One region of the Marinobacter nauticus ATCC 49840 genome, then DNA from elsewhere that is predicted to be linked to it. Evidence: predicted binding sites of a transcription regulator. Region 1 holds the regulator's gene; each other region holds the start of a gene.
What was found. The regulator sigma-54, encoded in region 1, starts transcription at its own class of promoters, with help from an activator protein. The targets are predictions, from matches to a motif close to ANTGGCATNNANNTTGCTNT.
Positions count from the first base shown of each region.

Region 2: MARHY_RS18920 (PEP-CTERM sorting domain-containing protein) is a predicted target of sigma-54. The motif match lies at 2,687-2,706, and genes of this name have one in related genera.
Region 3: MARHY_RS10790 (PEP-CTERM sorting domain-containing protein) is a predicted target of sigma-54. The motif match lies at 4,544-4,563, and genes of this name have one in related genera.
Region 4: MARHY_RS02320 (PEP-CTERM sorting domain-containing protein) is a predicted target of sigma-54. The motif match lies at 1,998-2,017, and genes of this name have one in related genera.

Region 1 is NC_017067.1:2,656,259-2,664,339, reverse strand. It holds gene ptsN (PTS IIA-like nitrogen regulatory protein PtsN) at 41-511, opposite strand; gene hpf (ribosome hibernation promoting factor) at 600-908, opposite strand; gene MARHY_RS12395 (RNA polymerase factor sigma-54) at 982-2,511, opposite strand; gene lptB (LPS export ABC transporter ATP-binding protein) at 2,700-3,425, opposite strand; gene lptA (lipopolysaccharide transport periplasmic protein LptA) at 3,403-3,969, opposite strand; gene lptC (LPS export ABC transporter periplasmic protein LptC) at 3,953-4,552, opposite strand; gene MARHY_RS12375 (KdsC family phosphatase) at 4,549-5,118, opposite strand; gene MARHY_RS12370 (KpsF/GutQ family sugar-phosphate isomerase) at 5,118-6,107, opposite strand; gene MARHY_RS12365 (ATP-binding cassette domain-containing protein) at 6,282-7,094, shown strand; gene mlaE (lipid asymmetry maintenance ABC transporter permease subunit MlaE) at 7,091-7,873, shown strand; gene mlaD (outer membrane lipid asymmetry maintenance protein MlaD) at 7,894-8,081, shown strand, end outside.
Region 2 is NC_017067.1:1,724,814-1,732,894, forward strand. It holds gene xrt (exosortase) at 1-878, shown strand, start outside; gene MARHY_RS07970 (glycosyltransferase) at 820-1,890, opposite strand; gene MARHY_RS18920 (PEP-CTERM sorting domain-containing protein) at 1,958-2,638, opposite strand; gene MARHY_RS07980 (PA14 domain-containing protein) at 2,787-4,751, opposite strand; gene MARHY_RS07985 (tetratricopeptide repeat protein) at 4,872-7,574, opposite strand; gene prsR (PEP-CTERM-box response regulator transcription factor) at 7,625-8,081, opposite strand, start outside.
Region 3 is NC_017067.1:2,320,594-2,328,674, reverse strand. It holds gene MARHY_RS10810 (NAD(P)H-binding protein) at 31-849, shown strand; gene MARHY_RS10805 (response regulator transcription factor) at 1,001-1,702, shown strand; gene MARHY_RS10800 (sensor histidine kinase) at 1,705-3,171, shown strand; gene msrB (peptide-methionine (R)-S-oxide reductase MsrB) at 3,268-4,461, shown strand; gene MARHY_RS10790 (PEP-CTERM sorting domain-containing protein) at 4,613-5,299, shown strand; gene MARHY_RS10785 (efflux RND transporter periplasmic adaptor subunit) at 5,361-6,569, opposite strand; gene MARHY_RS10780 (ABC transporter permease) at 6,597-8,081, opposite strand, start outside.
Region 4 is NC_017067.1:520,787-528,867, reverse strand. It holds gene MARHY_RS02330 (PmeII family type II restriction endonuclease) at 1-589, shown strand, start outside; gene MARHY_RS02325 (hypothetical protein) at 714-1,652, opposite strand; gene MARHY_RS02320 (PEP-CTERM sorting domain-containing protein) at 2,089-2,643, shown strand; gene aupA (alkane uptake protein AupA) at 2,943-4,280, shown strand; gene aupB (alkane uptake protein AupB) at 4,292-7,483, shown strand; gene MARHY_RS02305 (molybdopterin-dependent oxidoreductase) at 7,648-8,081, shown strand, end outside.

The sequences.
Region 1 (8,081 bases):
TTCAATCTGCCTGGCAGCCTGTCCAGATATCAGGCTGATCTCAGTGATTATTCTCCGCCATACGCTGGTAAAGGGTCGCGGGATCTTCACTTTGGCGCAGCCGGGCGCAGAAAGTGCTGTCATTGAAGCGCTCCGCCAGCTGGCTCAGTAATTCCAGGTGTTCACTGGTGGCTTCTTTGGGGACGATCAGTGCAAACACCAGATCTACCGGCTGGTTATCGATAGCATCAAAGTCTACCGGCTCCTCCAGAGTCATCAGCACGCCGATGACCCGGTCCAGGCCTTCCAGTCGGCAGTGGGGGATGGCAATACCCTCACCGATACCGGTGCTGCCCAGCCGTTCGCGGGAGACCAGATTGTTGAAGATCTGGGTGTCGCTGAGGATTTCATCCTGAAAGTGAATCCGTTCAGCGATGAACTCCAGCACACGTTTCTTGCTTGAGGCCGGCACCTTACAGAGGGTCAGTTCAGGGGCAAGAATATTGTCGATGGTCAGGGATGGCTCGCTCATGGATCGACTGCATGTCCGTAAAAAAAAGGCTGCGGCCGGTTAGCCCCGCCGCAGCTCGTTTCATGAAACACCCGGTAAGGTTCGCGCTTCAGCGACCGCCGTTACCGTGCATCCGGTCTACGTTCTTTTCCTTGTGCTTGAGGATCTGACGGTCCAGCTTGTCGACCAGAGCGTCGATTGCGGCGTACATGTCCTCATTTTCTGCCTTTGCGTGAATCTCACCACCAATCACGTGCAGCGTGGCTTCCGCCATCTGGCGCACCTTCTCGACCTCCAGGGTGACCTGGCAGTTACTGATATGGTCGAAGTGACGCTCCAGCTTCTCGAACTTGGTGTTGACGTAATCCTTCAGAGCGGGAGTCAGTTCTACGTGATGGCCTGAAATGTTGAGTTGCATAGGCGTCTCCTGTTGTCATACTGCCGGCGTGCTTGCCGGCTTGCATGCCAGTGCATCTTGCACCGGCGAAAGTTTAAACCAGGCGTTTTCGTTCGTTCGAGGGAGGAATATGCATGGCCTCCCGGTATTTGGCGACGGTACGCCGCGCCACGTTGATTCCCTGTTCCCCTAGCATGGCTGCAATTTTGCTATCGCTCAATGGCTTTTTCGGGGTTTCCTCGGCAATCAGCTTCTTGATCATCGCCCGGATGGCTGTAGACGAGCATTCGCCGCCCTCGGCGGTGCTGACGTGGCTGGAGAAAAAGTACTTCAGCTCGAAAATACCGCGGGGCGTGTGCATGTACTTCTGGGTGGTAACCCGGGAAATCGTGGACTCGTGCATTTCCACCGCCTGGGCAATGTCAGACAGGATCAGAGGCTTCATGGCTTCTTCGCCCTGATCCAGGAACCCTTGCTGGTGTTCAACGATGCGGGTGGCCACTTTCAGCAGGGTTTCATTCCGGCTTTGCAGGCTCTTGATAAACCATTTCGCTTCTTGCAGCTGGTCGCGCAGGTAGGTGTTATCGGCACTGCTGTCAGCCCGGCGGATCAGTGACGCGTAGCTGGCATTCACCCGGATACGCGGAGCGATTTCCGGGTTGAGTTCAACCCGCCATCGGCCTTCGTGTTTGCGTACGATAACGTCCGGGATAACGTAATCTGGTTCGGCCCGGTCCACGACATCGCCAGGGCGCGGGTTCAGGCTGGTGATCAGGGCCAGTACCTGTTTCAGCTGGTCTTCCTTGAGCCGGCTGCGGCGTAACAGCTGCGCGTAGTCCCGGTTGCCAAGCAGATGCAGGAACTGGGTAACCACCAGTCTCGCCTGGCGCAGCCAGGGGGTATCCGGTGGCAGCTGATTGAGCTGAATAAGGAGGCATTCCTGGAGATCACGAGCGAACACGCCGGGCGGGTCGAAGTGTTGCAGGCGGTGGAGTACCGCTTCCACTTCGTCCAGTTCTAACGGGTCTTCTTCGGTTTCGTCCAGCAGGCCTGCGTGAATGTCCTCAATGTCAGACGTCAGGTAGCCGCGCTCATCCACAGCATCCAGCAGCGCGTGGGCAATGGCCTGATCCCGCTCGCTCAGAGGCGTCAGGTTCAGCTGCCACTCGAGGTGATCCTGCAGGGTTTCGGTAGGCGAGTTCCGGGTTTCGAAATCCGATTCGTGTTCGTCTTCGCCTTTGCTGGCCGGAGCCGGGGCAGACTGGTAGATGTCGTCCCAGGCGGTATCCACTGGCAGATCATCGGGAATGTTGTCCGGAATATCGTTCTCGGACGACCAGTCCGGGCCGTTCTCGGTTTCGTCCCAGTCCGGGCTCGCGTCCTGGTGGCTGTCGTCCTGGTTGGCCTCAGAGCTGGAAGCGTCACTGTGCTCGTGCTCTTCGCGCTCGTCGCCTTCCGCGTGCTCATCGTCCTCTGAGGTTTCCAGCATGGGGTTGGATTCCAGCGCCTGCTGGATTTCCTGCTGGAGATCGAGGGTAGAAAGCTGTAGCAGGCGTATGGCCTGCTGCAGCTGGGGCGTCATGGTCAGACTCTGGCCCAGCTTAAGCTGTAATGAGGCTTTCATAACCATGGCTCAAGATCCATAACTCATGGGCATCCCGGTTGTTGCTTTGCCGGCGCACAGGCCGAAAAAAATGTTGTACGCTGGTTACTTGCCATTGTCTGTGAACAGTATAAGCAAGTTTTTTGCCGAGTTTACTTGCTACAGATCATCAAAACAATCAGACCTCGGATAAACCCTGTTTTATCAGGTCAGAGCCGGAACTCATCACCCAGATACACTTCTTTCACTTGCTGGTTTGCCAGAATGGCTTCGGCATTGCCGGAGGCGATGATGTGGCCGCCGGAAACGATGTAGGCATTCTCGCAGATGTCGAGGGTTTCCCGAACGTTATGGTCGGTAATCAACACGCCTATACCTTTATCCCGCAGGTGCCGGATAATGTGCTTGATGTCACTGACGGAGATAGGGTCTACGCCCGCGAAGGGTTCGTCCAACAGGATAAACGCGGGCTCCATGGCCAGCGCCCGGGCGATTTCAACCCTGCGGCGTTCGCCTCCGGATAGCGCCATACCCACGCTGTCTCGGATGTGAGTAATATGAAACTCTTCCAGCAACTCTTCCAGCTTGGCCTCCCGTTCCGCCCGACTCATGCCTTTGCGGGTTTCGAGGATGGCCATGATGTTGTCCCGCACGGTCAGTTTGCGAAACACGGAGGCTTCCTGGGGCAGGTAACCGATGCCCTTGCGGGCGCGCCCATGCATTGGCAGTGGGGTGATGTCCTGGGTGTCGATGGTGATCCGGCCGTGATCCGCAGGCACCAGGCCCACGATCATGTAGAAGCAAGTCGTCTTGCCGGCGCCGTTGGGGCCGAGCAGGCCGACAATCTCTCCGGAGCGAATTTCCAGAGAAACGTCCAGTACTACTTTTTTCTGCTTGTAGCTTTTTGCCAGATTACTGGCCCTGAGAACTGCCATCCGAATCTTTCCCGTCACTGGATTGAGCTGAATTACGAGGCTGAATCACCATTTCCACCCGGCCGGAGCCGCCGTCGGATGGCGTGCCGCCTTCCGCAGTAACAACGCGGCGAACGGTGTCGTAGTGGATGACATCGCCCCGGAATACGTTGCCGTCTTGTTCAATAACGGCCTGGCGTTCAAAAATGACCAGGTTTTCATCGCCAGACCAGGTGATGTTCAGGGCCTTGGCATCGGTCATGCCTTCGCCTTCCTGGCCGGGTTGCCGGTAATGGGCGGGGTTGCCGGCGGCTTCAATCCGGCTGACACCCTGTTGGTTGCGGTAAAGTACCACCCGATCCGCGTCCAGCCGGGTTTCGCCCTGAATCAGTTCGACAGCGCCGGTGTAAACGGCCGTTCCGGCGCTTTCATCCAGGCGGGCCGAATCTGCACTGACCTTTATGGGGATATCGGAATCCAGGTTGAATGCCGATGCCGGGCCGGCCAGCAATGCCAGGGCCAGAATCGCTGGCCGGCAGAAAGATCGTTTACCTGACGGTTTCATATTGTCCCTCTACCCGGGAGTTGAGTTCGAGAATGCGTTCGTTGATCCAGGCTTTCATGCCGGTGGAGCGGGTGACGCCGAAAGGCTCGGTGATGGTCACCGGCTGGTCGGTATAGACGGTGCCGTTGCTGTTGTCCAAGGTCAGCGCCCCGGTCTCCAGAATGGCTTCGCGGCCTTTGGACTGTCGGGTCAGTCGGACGTTCCCCATCAGTTCCAGCATTTCATTGTTCTGCTGAAGGCTACCTTCATTAGACTCGATGAGCCAAGGTTCGGGACTGCCCTCACTGAAAAGTCGGGCTCTCGGCGTATCCAGATGAGCCGTGCCGGTTGCTTCAAACTGCTCAATTCTGGGGCTTTTGAGATCAAACTGGAGGTTCCCTTGCTCATCCCAGGCGCGGTATTGGCCGCCGATCACAAAGCCGTCGGGCTCTGCGGGCCCCCGTAGTTCGCTGGCGGCATTCCGCGAACTGACAGGCTCGTCACTTTGCCACAGCAGAAAAACGGTTGCTGTTACGGTGGCGGCAAGGGCCAGGGCTGTAATCCGCCGTTTGCCACGATCGCCGAAAAGCCGCTCGGTGATCATGCTGGCTCGTCCAGATAGGGGGCAAGAGTGTTGTCCAGATGCCCTTGCGCCCAGAGCAGGAGATCGCAGGCCTCGCGCACAGCGCCCTGTCCACCGGGGCTGCGGGTACAGTAGTCGGCGTGTTGCTGAACCAGCCAGTAGCCGTTGGGTACCGTGATGCCAAGGCCGGCAAAACGCAGCGCGGGCAGGTCGGGCAGGTCGTCGCCCATGTAGGCAATCTGCTCCGGCGCAAGGTTCATATCCCGGATCAATTCCAGTAATGCAATTTTTTTGTCTTCGCGACCCTGCATCAGGTGCGGGATGCCCAAGTCCGACATTCGTCTTTCCGTAAGCGGAGAGCGTCGTCCGGTAATCACCGCCACGGTGATGCCTGCCTGCATCAGTTGTTTCAGGCCCAGGCCGTCAAGAATGTTGAAGGCCTTGAGTTCATCGCCGCTGGCACTGAAATAGAGGCGGCCATCGCTCATGATGCCGTCCACGTCCAGGGCGATCAGGCGAATGTCCGAGGCTTTGGCCTTCAGGGCTGCGTCCCAGTGGGTTTGTAACGGATGCGCTGTCTGAGTCATCAAATCACTCCGGCCCGCAGCAGGTCGTGCATATTAATGGCGCCCACCAGGGTGCCGTTTGCGTCGGTAACCGGCAAGGCGTTGATCTTCATTTCTTCCATGATATTCAAGGCTTCTGCCGCCAGGTGGTCTGCCCGGATGGTTTTGCCGTTGCGGGTCATCACGTCCTGGATGGGAGTAGTGTGCACATCCACGGATTTGTCCAGGGTCCGGCGCAGGTCGCCGTCTGTGAAGATGCCCGTCAGGGTGCCGGCGGCATTAACGACCGTGGTCATACCCAGACCCTTGCGGGTTATTTCCAGCAGTGCCCCGCTCAGGGTTGTGCCCTCGGCAACCTGAGGAATCTGGTCACCGGTGTGCATGATGTCGGATACCCGCAGCAGCAGGCGGCGTCCAAGGCTGCCGCCGGGGTGGGAGAACGCGAAATCCTCGGCGCTGAATCCCCGGGCTTCAAGCAGCGCCACGGCCAGGGCATCCCCCATGACCAGGGTGGCGGTGGTGCTGGAGGTCGGGGCCAGGCCCAGCGGGCAGGCTTCAATGGCCACGCTGACATCCAGGTTGGCAACGGCCTCCTGTGCCAGTACGGAATCGGGTTTGCCTGTCATGCTGATCAATGGTGCGCCCATGCGCTTGATCAGAGGGAGAATGGTGACCACTTCGCTGGTGCTGCCGCTGTTGGATATGGCGATGACCACATCCTGGGGTGTTATCATGCCCAGATCGCCATGGCTGGCTTCGCCGGGATGAACAAAAAAGGCGGGCGTGCCCGTGCTGGCGAGCGTGGCGGCAATCTTGTTGCCGATGTGCCCCGATTTGCCCATACCTGTCACCACAACCCGGCCTTTGCAGGCCATGATGACCTCGCAGGCGCGGCTGAAATCACCGTTTATACGGCTTTCCAGCGCTTCAATGGCTTCGCGCTCGATGCGGATTGCCCGTAGGGCCGAGTTGCAAAAGTCCTGGGTGTTGAAGGTATTTGATTCGGTCATGTCGGCTGGCTGTCTGCTCGATCTGGGATTTGAGGCCGAAGTATATCACTTCTGGTGCCCCCGGCTCGCCTGCATCAGGGATTCTGATCATTGCCATCAAGACATTTTACGTTGCTTTAATTGAGGTCTGGGAGAGCTTGTCATAATGTAGGCGCTCCTTGAAAGGGATGGATTATGGAGTCATCTGCGTACATAACACTTAGGGATGTGGTGTTTTCCCGTTCCGGGCGCCGGATTTTTGATGGAATCAGTCTGGATATTCCCAAAGGGAAGGTGACTGCCATCATGGGGCCCAGTGGTACCGGTAAAACCACGCTCCTCAGGCTCATCGGGGGTCAGCTTCGCCCGGATTCCGGCCAGGTGATTGTGGCAGGCCATGACGTGCCCCGGCTAAAGCGCAAGGCGCTTTACCAGCTGCGCGAAAAAATGGGCATGCTGTTCCAGAGTGGCGCGCTGTTTACCGATCTCAGTGTCTACGAGAATGTCGCTTTCCCGCTGCGTGTGCACACGTCGTTACCCGAAGATATGATTCGGGACATTGTTCTGATGAAGCTGGAGGCGGTGGGCTTGCGTGGTGCCAGAGAGCTGATGCCCTCAGAGTTGTCCGGTGGCATGACCCGGCGCGTCGCTCTGGCCCGCAGTATCGCACTCGACCCGGAGTTGATCATGTACGACGAACCCTTTGCCGGGCAGGATCCGATTGCCATGGGCGTGCTGGTCAAGCTGATCCGGGATCTCAACAGTTCCATGGGGCTGACCAGCGTTCTGGTGTCGCACGACGTGCCTGAATCCCTGAGTATTTGCCATTACGCCTGCATTATTGCCGACGGCAAGGTGATCGGTGAGGGCACTCCCGAGGAGCTGCGGGCACATCCGTCTGAGCGGGTTCAGCAGTTTCTTGAAGGGCAGCCTGATGGCCCGGTGCCGTTCCATTACCCGAGTGGCGATGCGGCGGCTGATTTTGGTGTGGGAGGGCGGTCTTCATGATGGATCGTATTGCCGGCCTGGGGCGGCTCGGGATCGCGATCATTGCCTCCTTCGGTCGTTCCGGGCAGTTTCTTTTCGGCGTGCTGGCCGGCGTCCCCAGGCCTGCAACAGGTTTTCCCCTGCTGGTCAAACAGCTTTACGCAGTCGGCGTGTTGTCGCTGGCGATTGTGGTGGTGTCTGGCTTGTTCATCGGGATGGTGTTGGGGCTTCAGGGCTATACCATTCTCAGCGATTACGGCTCGGAGTCGGCGATTGGTCAGATGATTGCGCTCACGCTGGTGCGCGAACTGGGGCCGGTAGTGACGGCCCTGCTGTTCGCCGGTCGCGCGGGCTCCGCCCTGACGGCAGAGATCGGCCTGATGAAGGCGACGGAACAGCTCTCCAGTATGGAAATGATGGGGGTAGATCCGTTGCGCCGGGTCGTTGCACCGAGACTTTGGGCCGGTTTTCTCGCCATGCCGGTACTTGCCATGATTTTCTCGGTAGTGGGGATCTGGGGCGGCATGCTGGTTGGTGTGGAATGGCTGGGCGTGTTTGAGGGTTCCTTCTGGGGCAACATGCAGTCCTCCGTCGATTTTGTGGATGACGTGCTTAACGGCTTTATCAAGAGTGTGGTGTTCGGGTTCGTGTGTGCCTGGATTGCGGTCTACCAGGGCTATGATTGCGTGCCCACCTCTGCTGGTATCAGTTCGGCGACCACCAAAACCGTGGTCTACTCATCGCTGGCAGTGCTCGGTCTCGATTTCGTACTGACTGCCGTCATGTTCGGTGATTTTTAACAGGATTCAGGGAGCCTTTCATGGCACAAAGAAGCACAGAAATCATTGTTGGGCTGTTCATGATTGCCGGTTTGGCCGCGCTCATGTTTCTGGCGCTGCAGGTGAGTGGCCTGTCGCCGAAATCCGCGGAGCAGACCTATACGCTGTATGCCAATTTCAACGATACCGGTGGCTTGACGCCCCGAGGCAAGGTTTCCATGGCTGGTGT
Region 2 (8,081 bases), 930 kb from region 1:
TTGCCAACTGGATCCGGGTGTTCGTCATCATCTACATGGGGTATGAAACGAACATGCAGTCCGGCCTGATCGAGGATCATGAAAACTTTGGCTGGTGGGTGTTTGCGGGCACGCTTGTTCCCCTTTATTTTCTGGCTCGTCAGCTTGAGAAACGGGACGACCAGGTTGTTGCCAGCCAGGATAATGACGAGAAGCAAGATCACGCTAAACCCGCAGGTAAAGCTACCGTTGCTGTAACGGTTGTCGCGCTGTTGGGGCTGGTTACCTGGGTTGCTTTGCCGGACAAGCGAGGCAACATTGCTTCTGAACCCGAGGGGTACGCCATTGATTTAAGTGAAAGGTATTCCCCGGTCTTCGGATCTGCACTGGAGGGGTGGCGCCCCAACGTTCTCAATCCAGACAGAGTGTATGCGCAGACCCTGTTTGACCGTTTGCAGGCCCGCGCAGGGCAAGGTTTGGGCACAACCTACTATCTCGGCGCGTTTACCTATGACTATCAGAGGCATCGTGCGGAACTCATCCAGTACAGTAACCGCCTTTATGACCGTGAATTCTGGATTCCGGAAGGCTTCTTTGATGTTGAAAACAGCCTGAATATCCCGGTGCAGGGAGTCACCCTGAAACATCGTGTTTCCGGACAACGTGTGCATCTGGGATATAGCTACTTTGTTCAGGGGCAGTGGGAAACCGATCAGTGGCGCGCGAAGCTTGCTCAGGTGGGCGGGTTCTTCAGTGGCCGTGATGATGCCTCTTTACTCATCTCCGCAGTGGCGTGTGATGGCTGTGAGGTGACTGCAACGCTCGCTGAGTTTATCGAGTCTACTTTTCCGGTGATTCTTGAGCAGATTGATCAAGAGGTGGTGCGATCAGATCGTTGAGTTGGCTCTCTAATCGGGACAGAAACTGTTCGTGATTGGTTGAATACCATTCGATTGCCAGCCTGGACATGTGGGCCAGCGTGGCCGGTGGCTGGTCTATCGCAGCTTGAATGCTCCGCTCCAGAGCGTGTTCTGAGACAAGGTAACGGGTGCCCAGGCGAAACGTCAGGTTTCTTTCCACGTGTGCCAGAAAGCCTCTGTCCTTCCCAACCAGCTCGTTCATGGGCGGTGCATCAGTTGTTATTGTAATACAGCCGTAAGCCATGGCCTCTGCCAGTACCTGGCCATAACCCTCCACTTCTGAAGGTAGTACCGCGAAACCGGCCTGGGCCCAGAGTGTGTTCAGTTCATTGTTCGTGAGGTTCTTCTCTACCCTGATATTGGCGGCGGGGGTGGTGTCCAGATGCTGGGAGACAACGACCAGTTCTGGCCATTCTGGATGCCTCTGCCAACATGCCATAACACGTTGCGTGCCCTTGAACCGACTGTTGCCAGCTACATGCAAAGCCAAACCGTAGTTTTTCCTTTCTGAATCGTTTTGAGCGCTAACTTCACCGCCGGTAAAACCCAGGTAGTGGGTGTCTGCATGTAAGGCGGAAAAAATCGATACCGCGTGGTGTGTTTTGCAGAGTATACGGTTGGTAAAGCTGAGGTAGGGACCTCTCGATTCAATGAACCATTCCTGGTTAGGGATGAGCCAGTGGTGTCGGCCAGCAGCCAATTGAGATATCCAGACATTCTCGAGGTGAATGACGAGATCCGCCTGTTGAACCGGACGTAGCAGCCTGAGTAAGCCGATCTGACTGCGATAGAAGAGTTTGCTGAGAAATCCGGGGCAAAATCGTTTTAATGCCTTGAATCGATAAGCTGAAAGGCGGGAACGCCATACGGGAGTAGGGGGCAGTTGAACCTGCCTGGTCTGGTGCCCAAGCCGCTGCAGGGCTGCTTCCAGTATCCTGGCATCTTTTTGCAGCCCTCTGCCGCTATTGGCATAAATAATCAGTACATCCATGAACCTGACCTGAAATGAAAAAGCCCTGCAAGTGCAGGGCTTTTAAAGCGTAGCATAGAACTCGATGTCAGGCTTTTTTACGGCCTTTCATCCGGACTGCAATGCCAGCGAGACCAAGGCCAAGCAGAGCCAGCGTGCCAGGCTCGGGAACCTTGGTGGCACGAACCGCGATCACCATATCGTCATGGTTATCATCGCCAACATAGCCATCGTCCAGGCTGATTACGAAGTAATCTTCTTCAACATAGAAGAGGTTGAAGTTGGTGCTGGAGTTCGGTTTGGCAATGTTGTTGAACTGACTGCCGTTGGTGCCGTCATTGTTGATGGTAACACCACTGCCGTTGATGAACTTGAAGTTCAGCAGGGCGTCAAGACCACCGTAAAATACGGCGCTGAACTGGTCATCAGGGTTGCTGTTGGTATCGAATACCAGCGTGTTACCCCAGTAAAACTGGTTGTTATCGTTCGCTTCTTTACCCAGATAGGTGAAGGTCAGCTTGAACGGATCGGAGCTGGTGGATTTCAGATTGTGGCCGAACAGTACGGTATCACCCACGTTGTACAGAGGTGCATCCGCTGTCCAGGTACCACCTATGCGAGTGGCGTAATCGTTGTCTCCCGGAACACTTTGCTCAGCTACAGCGCCAGGTGCGTTTGCATTGGCAACAGAATCGATATAGGCAGCCTGAGCTACTCCCGCAAAACCGACGGCTGCAGCCATTGCCAAGCCTTGAGTCAATTTTTTCATTTGAGTCACTCCTCCAGTGAGTGGTCTTTGCGTTACGTCATCCTCTAATAAGCAGGCTTCGTGCCAGATTTTAAGTCATTGAATATTAATGAAATTTTCTGGCCACTGCTGTTTGGTTGTAAAATAACTCGACAACCAGAATGCTCACTTAGTTAACCTGATGCTCTACCGGATCAGACGGTTCACTACTCAATCCATTGATATCGATTACCTGAATCGTAAAGTACCAGGTGCCGGGCGCCAGGCCGGTAACCGTGGTTGAGGTTGTGCCTGCCGGCACCTCCAGGGTTTGAGTCAGGTTTGCAGCATCCTGTCCGTAGTTGATCCGGTAACGGTCAATTTCGCTCAGCGAAATGCTGCTGCCGTCTACCCTGGTGCCCGGAGGCGTCCACGACAGTGTCACACTGCCGCTGGCATCGCCGGTACCACCGGGCTGGCTGGTGACCGGTGATTCTGGCTCCGATACGGTTTCGAGCGTGTACGGGTGCAGGCCCGATTGATAAGCCTCAAGAACCGTCACGCCGCTATCGTTAAGCACCCGGCTGGCTGATGGTTGCATCAGGGGGAGTCCGTAGCGAAGTTTGTAAAGATCGTCGATGCCGTCGTTCAAGGTGCTTTCGGCGAACTCGCTGTCCAATGCCAGATGCTGGACGGTGTTGGTCGTGGATATGGCATCTCCAGTGGCGGCGTCGGTAATCGCCAGTTGTGCAGTGGCGCCCCAGCCGAACTCAAAGTACTCCATGGTGATGGCAACGGGGGTCCCCGCTTCGAGACCCGCTGTGGCGTTGTAGCTGGTGGGGGATTGGTTCTTCCACTGATCAATGACGGTAGAGCCGTTGAGGAAAAGCCGAACACCATCATCCGTAGTGGTGGTGAAGGTGTAGTCCCGGGTTCCTTCATTGTGAGGTGGTGTGAACCATCCCTGCCAACGCACGCTGAACCGGTCCCTTGGAAGCTCCGCTGACGGGCTTCCACTATTCCAGTTGAAGTTGACCGTCGCATCCCGCTGACTGTAAACGAAGCTGTCAAACTCGGTGCCTGTGAAGTACTGGCCGACGAATCCGGTTGCATACACTTCCTGGGGGGCAGGGAAGTCGCTGGCATCGGTGGGATTGGTGCCGGCCTGGTACTCTTGCAGGATGGTGTAGCCATCACCGTCAAGATCTACATTGGCATCGCCCGGGTTGGTGGGGTCCGTGCCATAGGCGTATTCGTACCCATCCGGAATCCCGTCGTTATCAGTATCTTCGGTTCCGGGATTGGTCCTGGCCCAGAACTCATCCATGGCGGTAAGCAGATCATTGTCGGTATCGGATTTTGCATCGGCCGCATTGGATGGATCCAGCCCGTACACAATCTCCCAGTTGTCGTACAGATCATCACTGTCCGCATCAAGTGGGGGGTACTGGCTGTTGAATGAGAGTCCCTGTTCAGCGTCAAAGTAACCGATTCGATAACCCAGATGGTAAGCATCTTCGGTTGTTATCTCGGGGGCCGAGTCAGGGGCTTTCTGGGCGTAGCTATGGAGCGCGCTGCCGCTGATCACTTGCTGAGAGATGCCGGGGCCGGACCAGGCGACGGTAAAGTGGTCGTCCCATCCACCTTCCTTGTGCCTGAATTCAAAGTAATATTTTTTGCCGGCCTCCAGATATTGTACGCCGGAGGTTTGTGAGGCGTAGCGGGTGAAATTATCGAGGGGCGTGGACATGGTGGAGGCGATCTGAACCGCACCGTCCGGGTTCTGGGAGTCAGATAACCACAGTTGTGTCTGATCGTCGCCACTGATGTAAAAGGTGTATTCGCCCGTTTCGGGGGGCTCGATAAAGCCCCGGATCAGCGTGCCGTAATTATTGGCTCGGCTGGTGGCTTGGCGCAGTTGGGTGAGTTCAGTGATTTCATCGGGCGAATCCGGATATTTCTCTGCGTCCAGCATGCCCTGAACGTAGTTCCCGGAGATACCGTCAAAATACCAGACATCGACCTTTCCCGGTTCGCTCGTCTCTGGTATCGCGGCTGTCGGTGGCAAATCCTCAATATCCCTGAACTGCCAGTTCTGACAGCCGCTGAGCAGAACCACCACGGTGCCTACGCTCAACACTTTGATAGCAGCCATAACCCACCTTCCTTGCTATTGGAAACAATATGTAAAGTATTGTTGCAGTGGGTCAGGGCTGCCACCGGCGGCTAGGAACGTTTCGTTATGTCCTCTCTTTGGTTATAGCGTGAGTAATGATTAGCCGTTGTTGCCTGCGCTGAACTTGTCCATGATCTGCTGGGCCGCATCCGTGCGGCCGGTGGCTCGATAAGCTTCGGCCAGATGCATGGCAATTTCCTGGGAATCCGGTGCCAGGGAATGGGCTCTTTCCAGTACCGCCAGGCTTTGCTCGTGTTCACCAGCCTCGAACAGGATCCAGCCGTAGGTATCTGCAATCGCAGCATTTTCGGGCACTAGTTCGTAGGCGCGTTTGGCCAGTGATGCCGCTTCGCTGTTGCCGGCCTCGTAATACAGCCAGGCGAGATTGTTCAGCGCCAGGGCGTTGTCCGGGGCCAGTTGCAGAACCTGCTGGTAGTGCTCAATGGCCGCATCCGTCTGGCCTGCTTGCTGGGTTTGAAGCGCCAGTGTAAGCAGAATTGACGAATTGTTCGGGAATTGTTTGTTGGCTTCCTGCAGTGCTTCTATCGAATTCTGAGATCGGCCGGCGTTAGAGAGTGCGCGAGCATGGGCGATGGCCAGTTCCGCCGTTTGTCGCTTGGCCAGCGCCAGTTGATAAAGCTCAGCAGCTTGCTGATGTTCGCCCTGGTTTTCGTAATAGCTGGCTTCTACCTGGTAGGGCGCGGGGGAGTCCGGATGATGCTGCTTGGCATCCTGCAGCGCACTTCGCGCGGCGGTTGCGTTGCCATTGCTGAATTCGATGGCAGCCACTTTTAGGGCGATGGCCTCGTTCTCTGGGAAGAGCGCTCGTCCGCGGCTCAGGATCTCCAGAGCGCGCTCGCTGTTGTCGCGCTGTGCCATTTGAGTGGCAATGCCTTCATACACCGCAGCGACCAGCGGTTCAGACGGTGAGGGCTGGTCTTCGCGCTCTCTTTCCATCAACCGGGCGGTCAGTTCATCGGCTCGCAACGTATCGTTGTTGATCAGCGCGGATTCCAGAAGGATCAGCCGCGGTCCGTTTGCCTCAGGATGTTGCGTGCTGATTTCCTGCATCAGCGCGGTCAGTTGATCGCGCTTCATCACACCGGCAAGGGCCTGAATGGCGGGCAGGTTGTTCGGGTTGGTTTCGACCGCCTGGCGGTACCAGGCAATCGCCTGCTCCGTGTTCTGCTGTTCGCGGGCAAGGTTGCCCAGAGCTACCAGAGGAGCTGCTTCTTCCGGGTGTTGCTTGTGCGCCCGCTCAAAGTAGCTGGCCGCCTGTTGGGTGTTGTTCAGGCTGCTGGCCAGGTTTCCGCGGGCAATCAGGGTAGCCATGCTGTCCGGATTGGCTTTAAGCCAGGTGTCCAGGGTGTCTGTTGCCGCCTGCGAATTGCCAGACAACGCCTGGGCCTGGGATGTCAGGATTGTGGCCTGCAGGGCCTCCGTGGCATCCGACGGAATCTGACTGGCCTGTTTGATGGCATTGGCGAAATCTCGGGTTTGAGTGAGATAAGCCGCATAGCGCAAACGCAGGTTGTGGTTCTCCGGTGCCAGTTCCAGCGACTTCTCCAGGAGCTGGCGGCCACTCTGGTCATCGCCAGAAGCCAGGCTTGCAATGCCTACCAGTGCCAGTGTTTGTGGATCGGCGTCACTGCCCTCCAGGTCTTCCAGCAGTGATTTTGCGCCAGCCGGGTCGCGCATGGATATGCGGGTGGCGGCCAGGAGTTTGCGTACTTCATCGGCGTTTTCCATATCGGCCAGCGGTGCAAGCAGTTTCTCCGCCTCCTCTGGGCGGCCTTGCCGATAACGTATTACGCCCAGCATCAATGCGCTTTGTTGATGGTTGGGAACCTGGTTAAGGACTTCCTGCAGATACCTGGCGGCGGTATTCAGGTCGCCATCATTATAGGCTGAGGCCGCGGCTTCCAGGTTGCTTTTGATCGTACCCGGACCGGACTTGGCAAGGATTTCCTCATAGACAAATGCCTCCGCCGATTTGCCCTGCTCACGCAGAACGGTGATCAGGGCCGAAATGGTCTGGTATTTCCGGAAGGTCATAACGTCGAACTGGCCAATGGTCTCCAGTGCGCGTATGTACGCCTGTTCTGCTTCGGCCCATTGTTGCTGGGCATGGGCGAATTGGGCTTTCCAGAGCCAGACGTCCTCGTGTTCAGCGTCAATTTCTATGGCTTTCTCAAGGCGTTCCTTTGCAGTGTCGAAGTCGCCCTTGGCCGTGGCAACCCGGGACAGGCCGACCATGGCAACAACGTTATTGCTGTGTTTGTCGAACGCGCTCTGGTAGGCCTCTTCGGCCTTGTCAAAGTCGCCGCTGGTCAACCAGGCGCGACCTTTCAGGTTGTCTGCCTGCAACTGTTGATCCGGAGAGGGCGATGAAATCTGGTCCAGAGATTCCAGGGCTTCCTGGTGTTTACCCTGGAGAATACGGGCTTCAGCCCGGATCAACGCAGCCTGGTTGCGTTCCGATTGGCCCAGCTCCTCGATGTTGGTGTTTTCAAGGAGTTTGTCCAGTTGCCGTTCAGCGTTCGCGGCATCACCGGCAGTTAGCAGGTTGTGGATGATGACAAAGTAGGGGGCGGTGCGATTCGGCTGGAGATCGATGGCGCTTCTGGCCTCGATGGTGCTTGCCTTCAGCTCACCCTGGCGCTGGAAAAACCGTGCCTGGTCTACATGGCTGATGTACTGAATGTCTTCCTGAGACATGTCCGGTTCGCTGTTGCACCCCGTCACGGCCAAAGCGATGGCAGCGGATAGCAGTGATGCACGCGCAATAGTTCTGATCTTCATGCCCTGGTCCTTCCTTCGTCGGGTCTTGTTCTGTTCCAGCATTGGGTGTCTCAGGCCTCGTTTGGGGCGGTGTTGGTCTCAATCCGGTACTTGTCGGTCAGGTTGTACAGCGTCGGGCGGGTAACGCCCAGAAGGCGCGATGCCTGAGCCATGTTGAAGTTACTGGTGGTGAGGGCCTGAATAATCGCCTTTCGTTCTGCCGCTTCACGTACCTGGCGCAGGTTAAGCTGAAAGTCGGTGTCGCAACCTTCGAGGGGCAGAACCAGATCCTCGGCGGTGATGCGCTTGCCGTCGGCCATGATGATCGCCCGCTTCACCTTGTTGATCATTTCACGCACATTGCCTGGCCAGCTGTAGGCATTGATGGCCTGAACGGCATCGTCCGAGAACGTGAGGTTAGGGCGGTCCATCTGTTTGCCCAGGGTTTTCAACAGGGACTGCGCGATCACCAGTGGGTCACCATCCCGTTCACGCAGGGCAGGTACATCCAGTGTGATTTCACTGATC
Region 3 (8,081 bases), 340 kb from region 1:
CTTCAGTGATCGTTTAACGAGGACCAAACCATGACATCAGAAGTCATCGCTGTTGTTGGCGCCACCGGTAAGACCGGTTCCAGGGTATTGGCAAAACTGGGTGAGATGGGGCTGGAGGCGCGCGGCCTGTCACGCTCTTCTCCCATCCCCTTTGATTGGGCAGACCGCAGTACCTGGGCCGCGGCACTTCAGGGAGTGCGTGCTGCCTACGTTACGTATTTCCCGGATCTCGCGGTGCCGGCGGCGGAAACGGATGTGCGTGCCTTTGTGGCGGAAGCTAAACAGCAGGGTGTGGCGCACCTCGTATTGATGTCGGGGCGTGGAGAGGTGGGTGCACGGCGGGCAGAACAGGTACTGGAAAGCAGCGGGTTGGACTGGAACGTGGTTCGCGCCAGCTGGTTTATGCAGAACTTCAGTGAAAGCTTTATGCTGCAGGGCCTGCAGGCGGGTGAGCTGGTGCTCCCCAGGCCCAACGCCAGAGAACCATTCATCGATGTGGATGACCTGGCCAGTGTGGCGGTAGCGTCGCTGACCAATCCCGCATTGAAAAACCAGGTATTGGAAGTTACCGGTCCGGAGCTGCTCTCGTTCGAGGAGTGTGTGCATGCGATTGCTGCGGCCACTGGCCGTGAGATCCGGTTTACGCCGTTACCGGTGGAGGCCTATCTGGATGGCGCCAGGGCGCTGGGTATGGCAGACGACATGGCGTGGCTGATCAACGAACTGTTTGTGAACATTCTTGATGGCCGCAATGAAAGCACCACTCAAACGGTTGAAGAAGTGCTGGGGCGGCCTGCGCGCCGGTTCAGAGACTATGTCACTGATGTTGTGCCTATGGGGGTGTGGTGATTGGGTGATCGCTTGCTTGAGGTTCGATATTGTCTGTGTCCGGAGTTTATGAAGAAGTTTATGGTTTTGTGAACTTTCCACGATAGACTCAGAGGACTGACGATAATACTGGATTGACAGCCAGTGTTGACCGAAAGGAGCCCTCAGCTGCATGCCGCGCACGGTATTGATAATCGAAGACAATCCCGGTATCGGCGAACTGGTCCGCATGCAGGTATCCGACCTGGGCATGACTGCGGTTCTTCGGGACCGGGGCGACAGCGGCCTGGCGCGTTTCCGGGACGGTGGTATTGACCTGGTGATTCTGGACCTCATGCTTCCGGGCCTGGATGGCTTGGCGGTGTGCCGGGAAATACGCTCCAGTGCGGGTTATGTGCCGGTGCTCATGCTGACCGCCAAGAGCACCGAGCTGGACAGGGTGCTGGGGCTGGAAATGGGGGCGGATGACTACCTCACCAAGCCTTTCAGCGTGGCGGAACTGTCCGCTCGCATCAAAGCTCTGTTCCGGCGCGTGGACGCGCTCTCCCGGAAGAGCTCAGCCGAAGACGATGTGGCGGAGATTGAGGCGGACGGGCTGCGGATTGATCCGGTTCGGCGCCGGGTGTTCCTGGAGTGCCGCGAGCTCGATCTGACCGCCCGTGAGTTCGATCTTCTGTGGCACTTTGCTTCCCATCGTGGCCGGGTTTTCAGCCGGGCCCAATTGCTGGATGCCGTCTGGGGGTACAATCACGACGGCTACGAGCACACCGTAAACACCCATATCAACCGCCTGCGTAACAAGATTGAGCCCGATCCGGCCGAACCGCGTTACGTTCAGACGGTCTGGGGCGTGGGCTATCGGTTTATGGATTAACCATGGGCCTTTCCGTGCTTCGAACCCTGTATGCGAGGCTGGCCATCGGTCTGTTCCTGCTGCTGTTGGTGGTGGGCGGGCTATTCACTTTGCTGAGCCTGGCCTCGGTCAGAGAGTATTCGGCTGCCGTTAACCAGCAACTGAACCGGAATCTGGCGCAGAATCTGGTCTCTGACCGAAACCTGGTCACCGATGGCCAGTTGAATCGGGATGCCCTGAAGCAGCTGTTCGAGCTGTATATGACGATCAATCCCAGCCTTGAGATTTACCTGTTGGATACCGACGGGGCCATTCTTGCCTATTCCGCCGATCCGGACCGAATCAAGCGCAATCGGGTATCCCTCGAACCAATCCAGACACTGCTCGAAAACCCGGACGCCTATCCTCTGCCGGGGGACGACCCTCGTAGTCACGATCGGCAAAAAGTGTTCTCTGTAACCCCTGTTCCCTCGGCAATCGACCCTGCCGGCTACCTTTATGTGGTTCTGAGGGGTGAAGAATTCGACCTCGCGGAGAGCATGGTGCACAGCAACCGGTTGTTGCAGATGGGCGCAGGCGCCCTGGCGGTGAGCCTGCTCGTCGGGCTCCTGGCCGGGTTGGTGTTCTTCCGAATGTTAACGCGGCGGCTGTCCCGGCTGACTGAACGGGTGGAGTCGTTTGAACGGGAATTGTCCTCTGAGCAGAGTCCTCCACTGGCCGAGAAGGGCGACGACATTGATTACCTGGCCTCTCGGTTTGATCTCATGGCGCGACGCATTGTGGCGCAACTGGATCTCCTGAAGCACAAAGACGCCCAGCGTCGACAGCTGGTTGCTCAGGTGTCTCACGATCTTCGAACACCGCTGGCGTCTATTCAGGGCTACCTGGAAGCGCTGCGGATGAAGCATGAGACCCTGGAAGCCGAAGAGCGAGGCCGGTTCCTGGCGGTGGCCCTGTCAGAAACACACCGGTTGGGCAGGCAGGTTGAGGAGTTGTTCGAACTGGCCGCCCTGGACGCCCGTGAAAAACAGCCGGATATCGAGCCGTTTGTCATGGCTGAGTTGCTCTACGACGTCGTTCAGAAGCATAGACCTGCGGCAGAACGAGCTGGTGTTGAGCTCATCATTTCGGCGACAGAGACCGAGAGCGTGCTGGCGGATATCGCGATGACCGAGCGGGTTCTGGACAATCTCATCAGCAATGCCATCGCCCATTCTCCGCGGAATACAAGAGTCATACTCACGATGTCAGTACGGGATGGTGGAGCAGCGATCACTGTTGCCGATGCTGGGCCTGGCATCCGCGAAGAAGACCTTGGCCAGGTGTTTGACCCCTTCTACCAGGCCGCGGGAGCCGAACGTACCGGGCATGCCGGCCTGGGACTTGCGATCGCCCAGCGCTTGGTCGTCCTGCAGCAAGGCAGGCTCTCAGCGCACAATGCGAACGGTGCTGTCTTTACCCTCTGGCTACCGTTAGCTTCCTCCAGCTAGCTTTCCGCTGCGTTATAGATTTGTGATAGTTGCTGAACGTTTTTGTGAATTCAGATCGCTAGGCTGTGATTATGGATTCAAGCGAGGAGAAGTGTCATGAAACGCAAAGTTATAGGCCTGTTTTCCGCCCTGGCGCTGGTTTCCGCCGCCGGTCTTTTTGCGGCACAGGTGGCAGCAGAGCGAGTGGATAGTACAGGTAATGCCTACGCACCGGATGATCCGGATCTGGCCGTGGCAACCTTTGCTGGCGGCTGTTTCTGGTGCGTGGAAGCCGGCTACGAAAAGATTCCTGGTGTTGTCGAGGCAGTGTCTGGCTACGCTGGTGGGGAAGAAAAAAGTCCGACCTATAAACAGGTCTCTTCCGGGCGCACAGGCCACACTGAAGCCGTCCAGGTATATTACGACCCGGATAAAATGACCTATGAGGGCTTGCTGGCCGGTCTCTGGCGAATGATGAATCCGACCGACCTGGAGGGCCAGTTCGTTGACCGTGGTCGGCAGTACCGGCCCACCATTTTTTACCACAACGAGGAGCAGAAGCGCCTCGCAGAGGCGGCAAAGCAGGCACTGGAGGCTTCCGGCGTCTATGACAAACCGGTGGTGATCCCCATTGAGCCGCTCAAGAGATTCTATCCGGCGGAGGAATACCACCAGGACTACTACAAGAAGAATCCGGTCCGCTACAAGTTCTATACCTTCAATTCGGGGCGTTATCAGTTTATTGAAGAGGTCTATGGCGAGGATTATGAGCTGGATTTCTCGCGCTATCAGCCCAATACCGGAGTCAATGACTCGATGCCTGCGGAGGACGATCCGACAGAAGCGGCGGCAAGCGGGGGTTTTAACCCCGAACGTTTTCAGAAGCCGGATGACAAGACTCTTCGGCAGCGTTTGACGGAAATGCAGTATGAGGTCACGCAGGAGGATGGTACTGAACCCGCCTTCAACAATACCTACTGGGACAACACCAGGGAGGGGCTTTATGTGGATGTCGTTTCCGGTGAGCCGCTGTTCTCCTCACGGGATAAGTACAAGTCCGGTACCGGCTGGCCGAGCTTCACTCGCCCGATTACGCCAGAGGCAGTGGTAGAACGTGAGGACAAGTCGTTTTTCATGACCCGGACGGAGATTCGCAGTGCCCATGCTGATTCTCATCTGGGCCATGTCTTTGACGATGGTCCGGCGCCGACGGGATTGCGCTATTGTATGAATTCCGCAGCCATGAAGTTCATCCCGCTGGAGCAAATGGAAGCCGCGGGGTATGGCAAATGGATCGACGCTGTCGAGTAAGATTGCGCGATAATAGCGTCGGAATAATTTACATGACTGGCTTTATGTTCTAATAAAGGTTTTAAATATCAATAAGATATAAATAGGCACGCTATGTGCTTCCTTGCTGGCAACGTCATTATCTCTGGAAGAACCAAATAAGGAAGTACAGATGAACAAGTTGGGCAAAGCGCTTTCTGTTGTTGCAGTGTCCGGGCTCGCCAGCGTTGCCAACGCGGGTGTTATCGAAACCGTATCTGGCTGGAATGGCTCCAGCGAAATAGCCGCCTTCGGTGAATCTAACAGTGCTACGTACGGACAAACCTTCAAGGTGGGCGGTTCTGAAACCCAGCTGGATAGCTGGACGTTCTTCCTGAACGACAGAGTTAACCCCGATTACGTGGACTTTGCTTTCTATGTAATGGACTGGGATGCTGCCACCACCCGCGCGACCGGCTCCGTGCTTTTCCAGAGTGCCGCTGTGTCCTCAACCAACAACGGTGGTCTTGATGGTATGGAAGAGTTTACCTTCAACACCGGCGGGTTGAATCTTGTCGGGGGTAACGACTACATCGCGTTTATCAGTTCGACCGGCTTGTTCGATGGCCAGACTGGTACCGCCTCTGCAGGCTCCCTGCGTGACGAGTCTGCCTATCTGGACGGTGGCTTTTTCTGGCAGAACAACGGCAATAGTGCCGGTACCTGGGATACCCAGAGCTGGAGTTCCGGGTCGAACTACGGCGACCTGGCGTTTTCAGCCTCCTTCTCGTCCGCCGCGAAAGTGCCTGAGCCAGCCAGCCTTCTTTTGCTCGGCCTTGGTCTGGCTGGGCTGGGCTTCTCGCGCAGAACGAAAGCCTGATCCCATTGAAGACGGACGCCGGCACACTATGTGCCGGCTTCGTTCCATTCAGGGGGTTGCGTTAACGCACCCGGACCTGATCGCCGTCTTCCAGGCCACGGCCGGGGTGCCGGACCACCCGAACGCCCTCCTGCAGTCCCTGCGTTACCTGGGTCATTAAACCGTTGGATGGTCCTGTCGTGACTGTCTGGCGTCTAGCCGTTTCGCTCTCAACCATGAAAACCGCAGAAGCGCCGTTGTATTCGAAGATCGCTGAGGTGGGTACCTGCAAGGTGTCTTCGCTTTGCCACAGGATAAAGTCAGCGTCCACCCGGTAGCCGTCTCCCAGCTGTCGCCACTGCTCCCGTGGGCTGACCATATCGGCAATAACCTGAACCCGTTGTTCTTCCACGCCCAGAGCGGATACATCCTCAAAACCGATAGGCTCGATACGACGAACCGTTGCTTCCAGTACCGGCCCGCCCCAGCCACTCAGTCGCACGCCAAGGCCGGGTTCCAGTTTGACGGCATCAAAACTCAAGACCTCGACCACCACTTCCAGAGCGCCAGGGTCTCCGACCTCCAGTATCGGCTCGCCGGCCTGGATGACGCCCTCGCTCTGGCGAACCAGAGCCAGAACCGCGCCGTTAACCGGAGAGCGCACGGCGACCCGCTCGGCAGGTTTCTGACCATTGGAGGACGCGGTTGAAATCTGCAGCCGGGTTTGAGCGGCGGCCAGTTCATGGGCGGCCACCTCTTCATCAAAGCGGGCGGAACGCAGGATTGCCTGTGCCCGGGCTGCCGTGGATTTCGCTTGTTGTAACTGTTCGGTGGAGACAAAGCGGGATTCTTCCAGAGCGAGCAGGCGCTGGTATTCATTCTGAGCGAACTCAGCATCAGCCTCCGCCGCCTGAACCTTTTGTTGGATGGATTGAAGTGCCGCCTGGGCGGCGGCTGCCCGAGCCTCGGCTTCGGCGCGGGTCCGGGCGTCCAGGATGCTGGCGGGCGTCGGGTCCACAAACGTCAGTAGCTCCCCGGGAATCACCGCGTCGCCTACGTCCAGCTGAACCCGGTGAATATAGCCGGCCACGGGGGAGGAAATCAGATAGCGATCTTTGACCCGGGTTTTGCCCTCTTCAAGAATGGTCATTTCCATGGGGCCGCGCTCGACGGGGGCAAGGTCAACCCAAACGGGCTCTGGCCGCAGGATAAGCGCGAAGACGATGGCTGCCACCGAGGCCATCAAAAGCCAGAAGGCCCATTTTCCTTTGGAGATGCGTTGTGTCGCCATGTTGGGTCCCATGTGAGTGTGTGTGCATTATTCCCGGGTTTTCAGAACCGCGACAAGGTCCAGTTTACGAAGTCGCCACCAGGTGATGAAGCCGGAAATCAATGCCGACAAAATGACCACGTTGGCCGCCAATGCCAGGGTTTGGCCGGTCAGGACCAGAGGAACGCGATAGAGTTCGGTCTGCATCGCGGTAACCACAAAACTTGCCAGTCCAAAACTAATCGCCCAACCCAGAGGAATTCCCAGTAACAGCAGTATGGCCAGTTCCCCGAGCAGAATGTGGGCGACTTCGTTGTGGCTGTACCCCAGTACTCTCAAGCTCGCCAGGTCTCGCCCCCGTTCGGCCAGGGAAATCCGCGCGGTATTGTAGATCACACCGAAAGCAATAATGCCGCCGAGCAGGCTGATGATGAAGGTGTAGGTCAGGAAGGTGCGCGCGAGCGTCTCGAAGAAGCTGTCGAGCATTGCCTGTCGCAGATTGGTGGCCATCACTCCCGGCGTATCCCGGAGTTCCTGGTAGACGGTGTTGGTTTGCTCCGGCGCCAGATTCATCAGCATCTGGTTCACTCTCGGGCCTTCGCGAAGCGCCTTGTTCATGGCGGCCAGATTCATGTAGGCGCCCACACCGAGGAACTCGCTGGTAACGCCAGCCACCGTGAGGTCCAGTTCCGGGCGTCGGCCTTCCAGCACTCGCACCCGAACTGTGTCTCCGGTCTCAACATTCAGGGCCTTGGCCAGAAAGTCGGTTACCAACAGGCCGGCAGCAGGAATGGCCACGTTCTCCAGATCCTGGTTAACCACAAATTGCAGTTTGGCGTCCCGGGGTAAGCCGGTGAGCACCGTGCGCCATCTGCGGTGTTCGTTAACCAGCTCTACCGTAACGGCCCGGCGTCCTTCGACGTAACGCACACCGGATTGGCGCGCCATTCCGTACAGTGCGGTCGGGTTGACCGGGTCGGTGAGTGTGGCGGTCAGGTCCTGCTTCTGCACCCGGGCGAATTGGGTGTGCACCATCAGCGAAACAGAGCTGAACTGGAAATTGCCAACCACCACGATGGCCGTGGCCATGGCAATGCCAAATACCGAGAGGGCGGTTCGGCCTGGCTTGCGGGCGAGCTGCCTCACGATCATGCGTGAAGGCTGATGAAAGCGCACCCAGCCCAGCAGCCGTTCGGTAACGGTAACCCGGTATCGGGCGGGGCTCTCGGGCTGCATGGCTTCCGCCGGGGGCAGGGCGGCCGCAGCGCGGATGGAGCGCCAGCCGCCGAGCAGTGCAACTGCCAGGCTGATCAGGGCCAGTAACGCCAGCCACCAGGGATTGATTCGGAACAGTAGCGAAGGAAAGCGGTAGTAATCCATATACAGCTCTCCCAACCGATGCCCCAGCCAGAGGCCACTGGCGCAGCCGATGGCAAGCCCGGTAAAAGCAATGGCCAGCACCAGTTGGCTGTAGTGCCAGCCGATCTGGCCATTGCTGTAGCCGAAGGCTTTGAGAATGGCGACGATTTCCCG
Region 4 (8,081 bases), 1.9 Mb from region 1:
AGATGCCTTTCTATCCAGTTCTGATGAAACCATTTTCGGCAATGATTTCTTTGAGCCTCTCGCATACTGGACAGCTACTGCAGCCAACAAAGACAAAAAGAACACTACCGTCTCAATCGGCAGCGCATCTGGAATGGATATTGCCATCGAGACTGCAAACGCATTCTTAGCCATAGCTGTAAAGTCCGGCACGAACATCTTTAACGCTCAAAGCACAAAAGGACAGAGTGCCGAGTTTAAGGAGTTGCAAGCCAGATTGCGTAAGATGGGAAAGGAAATCCGCCCAATCTTGGGATATGGTTACGGACGACATACAGCTAAAAAGACCAGTTCAACCGAAAAGCATGCAGGCCAAGCGTTCTGGCAACTCATCTCTGGTGAGGACGATTTTTACTTGCGTATATCTGACACGATTGGTAAATACGCGTCAGAACACAAAGAGGTATACGATGCAGAGTATATCAAAACAAAAAGCAGGCTTTTGAGGCAGCTTGCCTTAAACTTTGTAGATGAAGATGGCACTCTGAACTGGCAGAAGATATTCAAATATAACAGTGGTATCGAACGGCCGGAAAAACTTAAAGGTTAAAAGAATCGCGAGGGTTACTTTCTCAAATCAAGGAGACAAGTAACCCCTTTGACTTGTAGAGCTTGCCCACCAAGGTCAGGCCCATTACGCGGCTTAGTCCGCCGAATCTGTCCTGCAAAACTAGTCATAACTTCTTATCATTTGTCTGAATCTTATGTATTCGATACATAACGCCAAAGCACTTATCACAAAAACACTGCATGGCATTCTTCAGAACCTGATGATCGCATTTTCTACAATAAAAAAGGTATTCACCGTTTTCATTGCGATACATTCCAGTAACGGTTGAAGTGTCGCGACCAGGAGAGCGAAACATCGACTTCTCGGTATCATTCAATCCGTTCCGACTCTTCTTTCCAGGCTTTTGGGACTCAACAAAACTACCCTGTGCTTTTCGCTTCTTCAGGTAGTGGTCCATCCTCGGATGGTATACCCACCCTTTGCCCTCAGTATCTTTGGAAATGGACTCTCTGAGTATATCCTTCAACGGTATCTTGGCGTGCTGGAACCCCCTTCTCGCATGTGAAAGATCTATAGAAATTACTACGCCTTTTTTATCGTTATAGTGCCAACCGGAAAAATCACCTACATCCTTTTTCTCGGGGTGGATGAGCTTTATTCCGACCGGAAAACCCAGGTGCTCACCAACAACATCAAAATGTTCACCGGAAAAGCTACGATCAACTGTAATGTTCTCAAGGTGAAGAGTAGAAGCTTTAGTACAAACAAAATCTGGCTTGTAGCCTTCCCATGGAGGAAATCGTGGATAGGTATAGGCAGGCATAGCAATGTCAAAACTGGACGATTCACTGAAGATTTGACGAGTCATTGCCGAAATGGAGACCCAATAGGAGAAGGTGCACTCCTCCAAGACCTTTTTATCCTGGCCTCTAGTGTTATGGGCAAAGTGATCGACACGACCTTCCTGGCAATGTCGTGCCACAAGTGGAAGGTCACAACCTGGACATTTACAGCCGCACTCCATTCCGCTGGGGACGTCTCTCACATCAACATAACGTCCAGACTCGATGTGATACCCAAACGGGATTTTGGTCTCCGTCACGCCCAATCTCCATTTCGACCGACCACGTTTAGATAGCTAATCGAATCATGGCGTTGGTGTCAACGAAGTGACAACGGCTCTACGGTTTTATGTGGAAGGCTGTGGCTCCACGTTTTCACAAGTCTTTGTTTTACTGAGAATAGTGGTTTTATGTGGTGGTAGTATCATACTACTCAAGGCTCTCATAATCCCTTGGTCGCTGGTTCGAGTCCAGCTGGGCCCACCATCTCCCAAACTCCTCCCCCAACCCGCACCCAACTCACTCCTGTCCAACTTATTTACACATACGCCTCCAACCTTCTCTTAAGCACTGCCCAAGCCTCTGTTTTAACGTCAAATAATCCTATTGGCACACACTGTGCTGAAAGTCAGACGTAAGTACAGATCGCGGCTTCGCCGCACTGCGTTCAGGGCTTGCCCTGAGAGAAGGTGAAAAATGAAACAGATTACAAAGCAGATAACACACGTTATTGCGGCTCTGGCATTAACCTGGTCTGCTGGGGCTATGGCCCTGATCCTTGGCCCCGCAGACGCCGACAAAACTGTCGACGTAGGCCCCCCAAATCCAGCGCTTGACGCCGGTGACGTTGCAGCCCTTTTTGGAACGTCCGATCTCACTTTGCTTTACAAGTCCAACTACGAAGGCCCGGAAGAAGGCTCCTACCAATCCTTCTACTCCACCAGTTTCACCGGAGACCCTAACAACGCGGTGATCAGCTGGGATGGCCCGGACTACATTGTGTGCCCTGAGTGTTACCTGGTTGTCAAAGACGGCAACGAGCCACAATACCTGTTCAACATCGGCAGCTGGAATGGCCAGGACGTACTGGATCTTCAGGGCTTTTATCCAAACAGAGGCGCCATTTCTCATGTAGCGATCTTTGGCAAGTCCGTTCCTGTACAGGTTCCTGAGCCAGGAACACTGGGCCTGCTGGGACTTGGCATTCTGGGCATGGTCACAATCAGAAGAAAGTTACAGAAATCTGCCTGAGTGTCGACATTTTTTACATGCTGTTAAAGCTCCCCTCGGGGAGCTTTTTTTGTGCCCGTTCACAAAACCGCAAACATTAAGTAACAGAAATACACAGAAGCCCACCCTTTAAGCTCATGAGTTTTCAGCCGTTTTAGACAATTCTTTAGGTACGTGGTTCTACCGACACCTTGTCGTGTCAAAAATGCCAACGTCCCGATCAGACAAGCCTCATACACTAAAACCTGAACAAGCGTACCAGTCCTGAAAGGAATCCCTCGGGACTGAGCACAAAAACAATGAGTGAACGGAGTGTATACATGGTTCTTTCCCCCCGATTCTCAGTACGGGCGGTATCCCTTGCCGTTGCAGCAGTTTCCGCCTCCCTGTCCATGCCCACCAGTGCCAGTATGGGCAACCTGGGCACCAGTTATGGTGTAATGCCGGTCGATGTGGCCACCGCCCAGTCCCTTTCGATGTTCAATGAGCAGGTTTCTGCCACCTACTACAATCCGGCAGCACTGACGAAAGATCCTCGTGGCGAGCTTACGGCGGGTATCCTCCATTCTGAACAGGAGCTGCGCTCCGATAATCCCAACGCCAGCGGTGACATTGTCTCCGACTCCCCTAGCCAACACGTTTTGATCGGCATGAAGACCAACCTTGGGTCACTCACCCGGTTCGGGCACCCCATCTATCTCGGGTTTATTGCGGGCGTGGAAAAGTACGGTAAGGAGATGCTGGCTTTCAGCTCTGAAACCAGCGAGAGCGGACAGTTCCTTCAATACGGGAAAGAACCTTTGTTCCTTAACATCGGTGGTGCAACCCCGATCTGGCGCGGTATTTCCGCCGGTGCTTCGGTTCGGGTAACGCTTGAAGCGACCGCTAATCTTGATGCCGTCTCCACGCTGGGCGGCGAAACCAGCCGTGAGCGCCTTGCGGTCAATGCCGAGCCTTCTCTGAAGACCATTTTGGGCACGAACATCGATCTGGGCAGCACATTTTGTCCTGAATCTGACTGTTTCCTGAACGGATGGGAAACGGCGCTGACCTACCGGACGAAGTCCTCGGCCTCAACCACGGTCGACTCCAACATCATCGTGACCCAGACCATCCCTGATCCCGGGCTCAGCCTGGCTGTGACGACCATCGACTCATTCCAGCCTGAAACAATCGCCATCGGTACCCAATACTCGGGGGACGGCTGGCGCATTGGCGGCAGTATCGAACAACAGAACTGGTCGGAACTGGAAGACGAATTCAGCGGCGACTCCATCAAGGATCAGGGTTCCGTGGCCTCCGGAAACCGCATCGGTTTCGACGACATCCTGATTCCTCGCCTCGGCGCCGAATATCAGTTGAACAAGAACTTTGCCGTTCGTGGCGGTGTTGCCTACGAAGAGTCTCCCCTTAAAACCACCCGTAATCCGGAGCTCAACTACCTGGATACCGACAAACTGGTGGTTGGCCTTGGTATCAGTGCCACTTACGACCGCACCCGCCTGCTCGCCTACCCGGTGCGCCTCGACCTGGGCTATCAGTACCAGCAACTGCAGGAGCGCGACTTCACCGTGGTGGACTACGACGGTGACGAAACCAGTGTCACTGCCGATGGTGATATCCACGTATTCAGCGGATCCATCACCCTGAAGTTCTGAGGAGGCTTGCCATGAAGTACAACAAGACCCTGGCACTGATTCCGGCCATTTTGCTGGCCGCCTGCGGTGGTGGCGACAAACAGTCCATTGACGAAAAACCCAGACCCGGTTCGATGGTCTATTCCTTCCCGATGGATGGGCAAGCCGATGTCAGCCCAAAAGCCGACATCGTACTGCGCTTCTCACACGCCATTACTGATGATGAAGCAACCCTGCAGAACAAGATCATCCTGCAGAGTAGCGGCCAATCCCAGCCTTTTACGGTGACATTGATTGATAGTGGCAAAAGTCTGAAGCTCGAGCCGGCTAACCCGCTTGCGACCGGCGAAGAATTCACCGTGACCTTCCAGGAGCCACTGGCAGCCGAGGGCGGCCGGCAAATCACTACTCCGAACGCGACAGGTGATGACGGCATCCAGTTCGCAACCCGCGGCGCCTATGCGGGTCTCGCCGAACTGGCCAACACCGCAGATACCTTCGATATTGCCTGGCAAGTGCCCGCCAGCGACAGCCCGTTCCAGGCCATGAACTTTTCGACCTTCCGGTTTGCCATGACACAACCGGTGCATCCTGAGTGGCAATCACTCGGCGGCAGTATTCAGCTGCGGGACGCCAGTGGTCAAGAGGTTCCGGCGACGGTACTGGTCAAAGGCAACCGCATTACGGTGGACCCCTGCGTAACCCCCGAACCGTCGCAGTGCGGCAGCAAGCAGGATATTCTCAATACCGGTGAGACCTACACCCTGCAGTTGACCAACCTCGCCAGCCTGACGGACAGCAGTGAAGAGAACCGCTTTACTGGGGAATTCACCTTCACCCCGAGAGACACCGGGCCGACGGTTGTCCTGCAACAAACCGCCGTAGATTCCGGTAATGGCGAACTTACCTCTGTGCTTAACGGCCAGGCCCTCAATGCCGTAACGCTCAACTCGGTACTCCAGGGCGAAGCCGGCCCCTCTCAACAAACCGGGGACCTGTTTGCAGAGCTCGCCTACGCCCCGGCGTTTGATGCTGACGAAGCACTGCCGCTGCGTATTCCCAAGGGCAGTGTGCTGAAAAGCACCAGCCTGAACGTACTCGTGGGTGGCAAGGTACAGGTTCTGGATGCCGCGACCGGCGAAGACCAGCAAACCGGCACCATCAAAGTGACCATGCTCTCGGATGCATCCGGCTACATGAGCCCGAACCAGTACACCGATGACATCAATGCCCCGCGGCATATCACCCTGTTTATGGACGTATCCATGAACACGGAGGCAGCACAGCCGAATGCCGCGCTGTCCCAGGATCTGATGGGGGTTGAACTGCGCGGCATTGCTCTGGTTCGGGACGGCGTTCTGACCATCGACGCCATCGGCATGGTGGAACCAAACCTGCTGGGTCAGGAATTCACCGATTCCACCATTGCCTTCCATCTGCAGGCCGCAACCGATGCCGACTCGGTTCTGGATGCCGAGAACCTGCGGGAACTGGATGCCACACCACCCAGCCTGGTGAGCTGGATGCCCGGCCCTGCGAACGCCGTTCCGGCAACCCGACAGTCCATGCAGCGCCCGGGTGACCCGATCATTCTGTTCTTTGATGAGCCGCTTGATCCGGCATCTGTCGAGAATGGTGTCGAACTCATTGAAAACGGTGCACCGGTAACTAACCTTCAGGCTCGGTTGGATGGAACAGCGCTTGTGCTTAATCCGCAGGGTGGCTTGAAGCATGGCGTACCGTATTCCGTGTCTGTCGACGGACTTACAGACCTGGCGGGCAACCGCGCGATGGTTTCTCCGTTAAGCTTTGAGCTCGATAGCATTGAAGAAAACGGTAGCCCGGGAAATAAAGGATTCCCCCTGGCGTTGACGACCTACCCTGGCTACCCATGTGAAACCGACTACGAAAACACCCTGGATCTGGAAAACGGCGTATTCGGGAAATGCTGGACCGCCGACGCCAACAACGCCGGTGACGTGTTACCCGTCAGCAAAATGCCGGCGGACCGGCCAATCACGGTCGTGTTTTCCAAGTCTCTCGATCTGGATTCAGTCATCGTCGGTGAGACCTTTACCGTTCAGGAAATTGCACAGGAAGCAAACGGTACCGTTACCGTCCTGAACCAACAGGTGGCAGGCCGATTAGAGAAAAACAACCAGCGCATCCGGTTCTACCCAGAGCAGCCGTGGCAGGTCGGTGCGCATTACCGCTACATTCTGGCCTCCTCAGAGCAGAGCGGCACTTGCACTCCTGGACAGTACACGTCGATTTGCGACGAGGACGGCATACCACTGAAAACGGATCTGCTGGAAGGCCTCAATGACGGTGACGGGAACAATGGCCCTGATAATCTTGAGATCGTATTTACCGGTTCAGAAGCGCGCTCCACAGTCTTCACACCGCTGCGGAATCTGCCGATTCGGGACACCAATTCGAATCTTGCGATTGACTGCGATGACCTCGGCAGCGAATCGTGTCTTGAGCCATTTAATCACCAAGGGAGCGATAGTGAAGGCTTTTTGCCCTCGGCAAACGCCGCAAAACTGCTCGTAACCCAGGACCATGCCGAGGATGCCCGGGTTGGTTGTGCGGTTGACGGTGCCGATTGCCCCCGCAAAAAATTCATCTATCAGACCTACGCTCTGAATACGGAGGTTATTGGACCTACCGTGGATCCCGACACCGGGCGAGACGCCGTCAAAGTGCTGCTTTACCCAACCCAACTGGCGACCACGTCTCTCGACGTTCACCTGTCGTTGCTGAGCACGGTTTCCAGCACCGGGCCCCAGGTATTAAGAATGCGCTACGCCAAGGACGATCCTGAATGTACGGGAGCATCCTGCGCCAGAAACAGCCTGATTCCGGGTTACATCACCGAGAATGATCAGGGTGAGACGATTTTCAAAACCAAAGCCGAGCTATTTCTTGATGCCCCCGGGTTGAAGGCAACCGCGTCCATCCTCGGAATTCCCACAGACTTGCCACTGACTCACAACCTCTTTGGCTATCCTTTCACTCTGGAACTGGAAGGGCGTGTGGTGTTCTTTGATGACGGCCGGATGCAGATCGAACAACGGAACTTCAATGTCCCCCACATCGACGTAGAGGCTGTCGCCCTCGGAATCATCAATACGGAAATCCCATTGATCATCCCCGAGCAAGGCGTCTACCTGAATTTTATATCCAACCCGGTGAAGGAAATTCCGGCTCAGTACGAATAGAACACGGGTTACTCAGGTCTACCCTCCTCAGGCCAGTCTCCGGACTGGCCTTTTTTATGGGCCTTTTGGGGCCACAATCACAATCGGTTTTTCATTCCGGGTCGTTTTCCTGATAATCTGGTTGCAATATGAAACCCAACAACAAGAATTCCGGGAGAGCCTGCATGGAAAACGGCGTCCACTACCGCACCTGTCACCTCTGCGAAGCCATGTGTGGCGTTGCCATTGAGGTCAACAACGGCAAAATCACCAGTATCAAGGGCGACGATCAGGATCCTCTGAGCCTGGGCCACATCTGCCCCAAAGCCGTCGCACTTCAGGATCTGCATGAAGACCCGGAGCGCCTGAAGAAGCCGATACGCAAAACTGCCCAGGGCTGGGAAGAGCTATCCTGGGAGGACGCCTTTGACCTGGTTGCCGAGAAGCTTCATGGAATTCGCAGAACCTACGGCCGGAACAGTATCGGGGTCTACCTCGGCAACCCCAATGTTCACAATCACGGCGCCCTGATGACCACCATGCCGTTTTTGCGGGCCATCGGCACCCAGAATCGCTTCTCTGCCACGTCCAACGACCAGCTACCCCACATGTTGGCCAG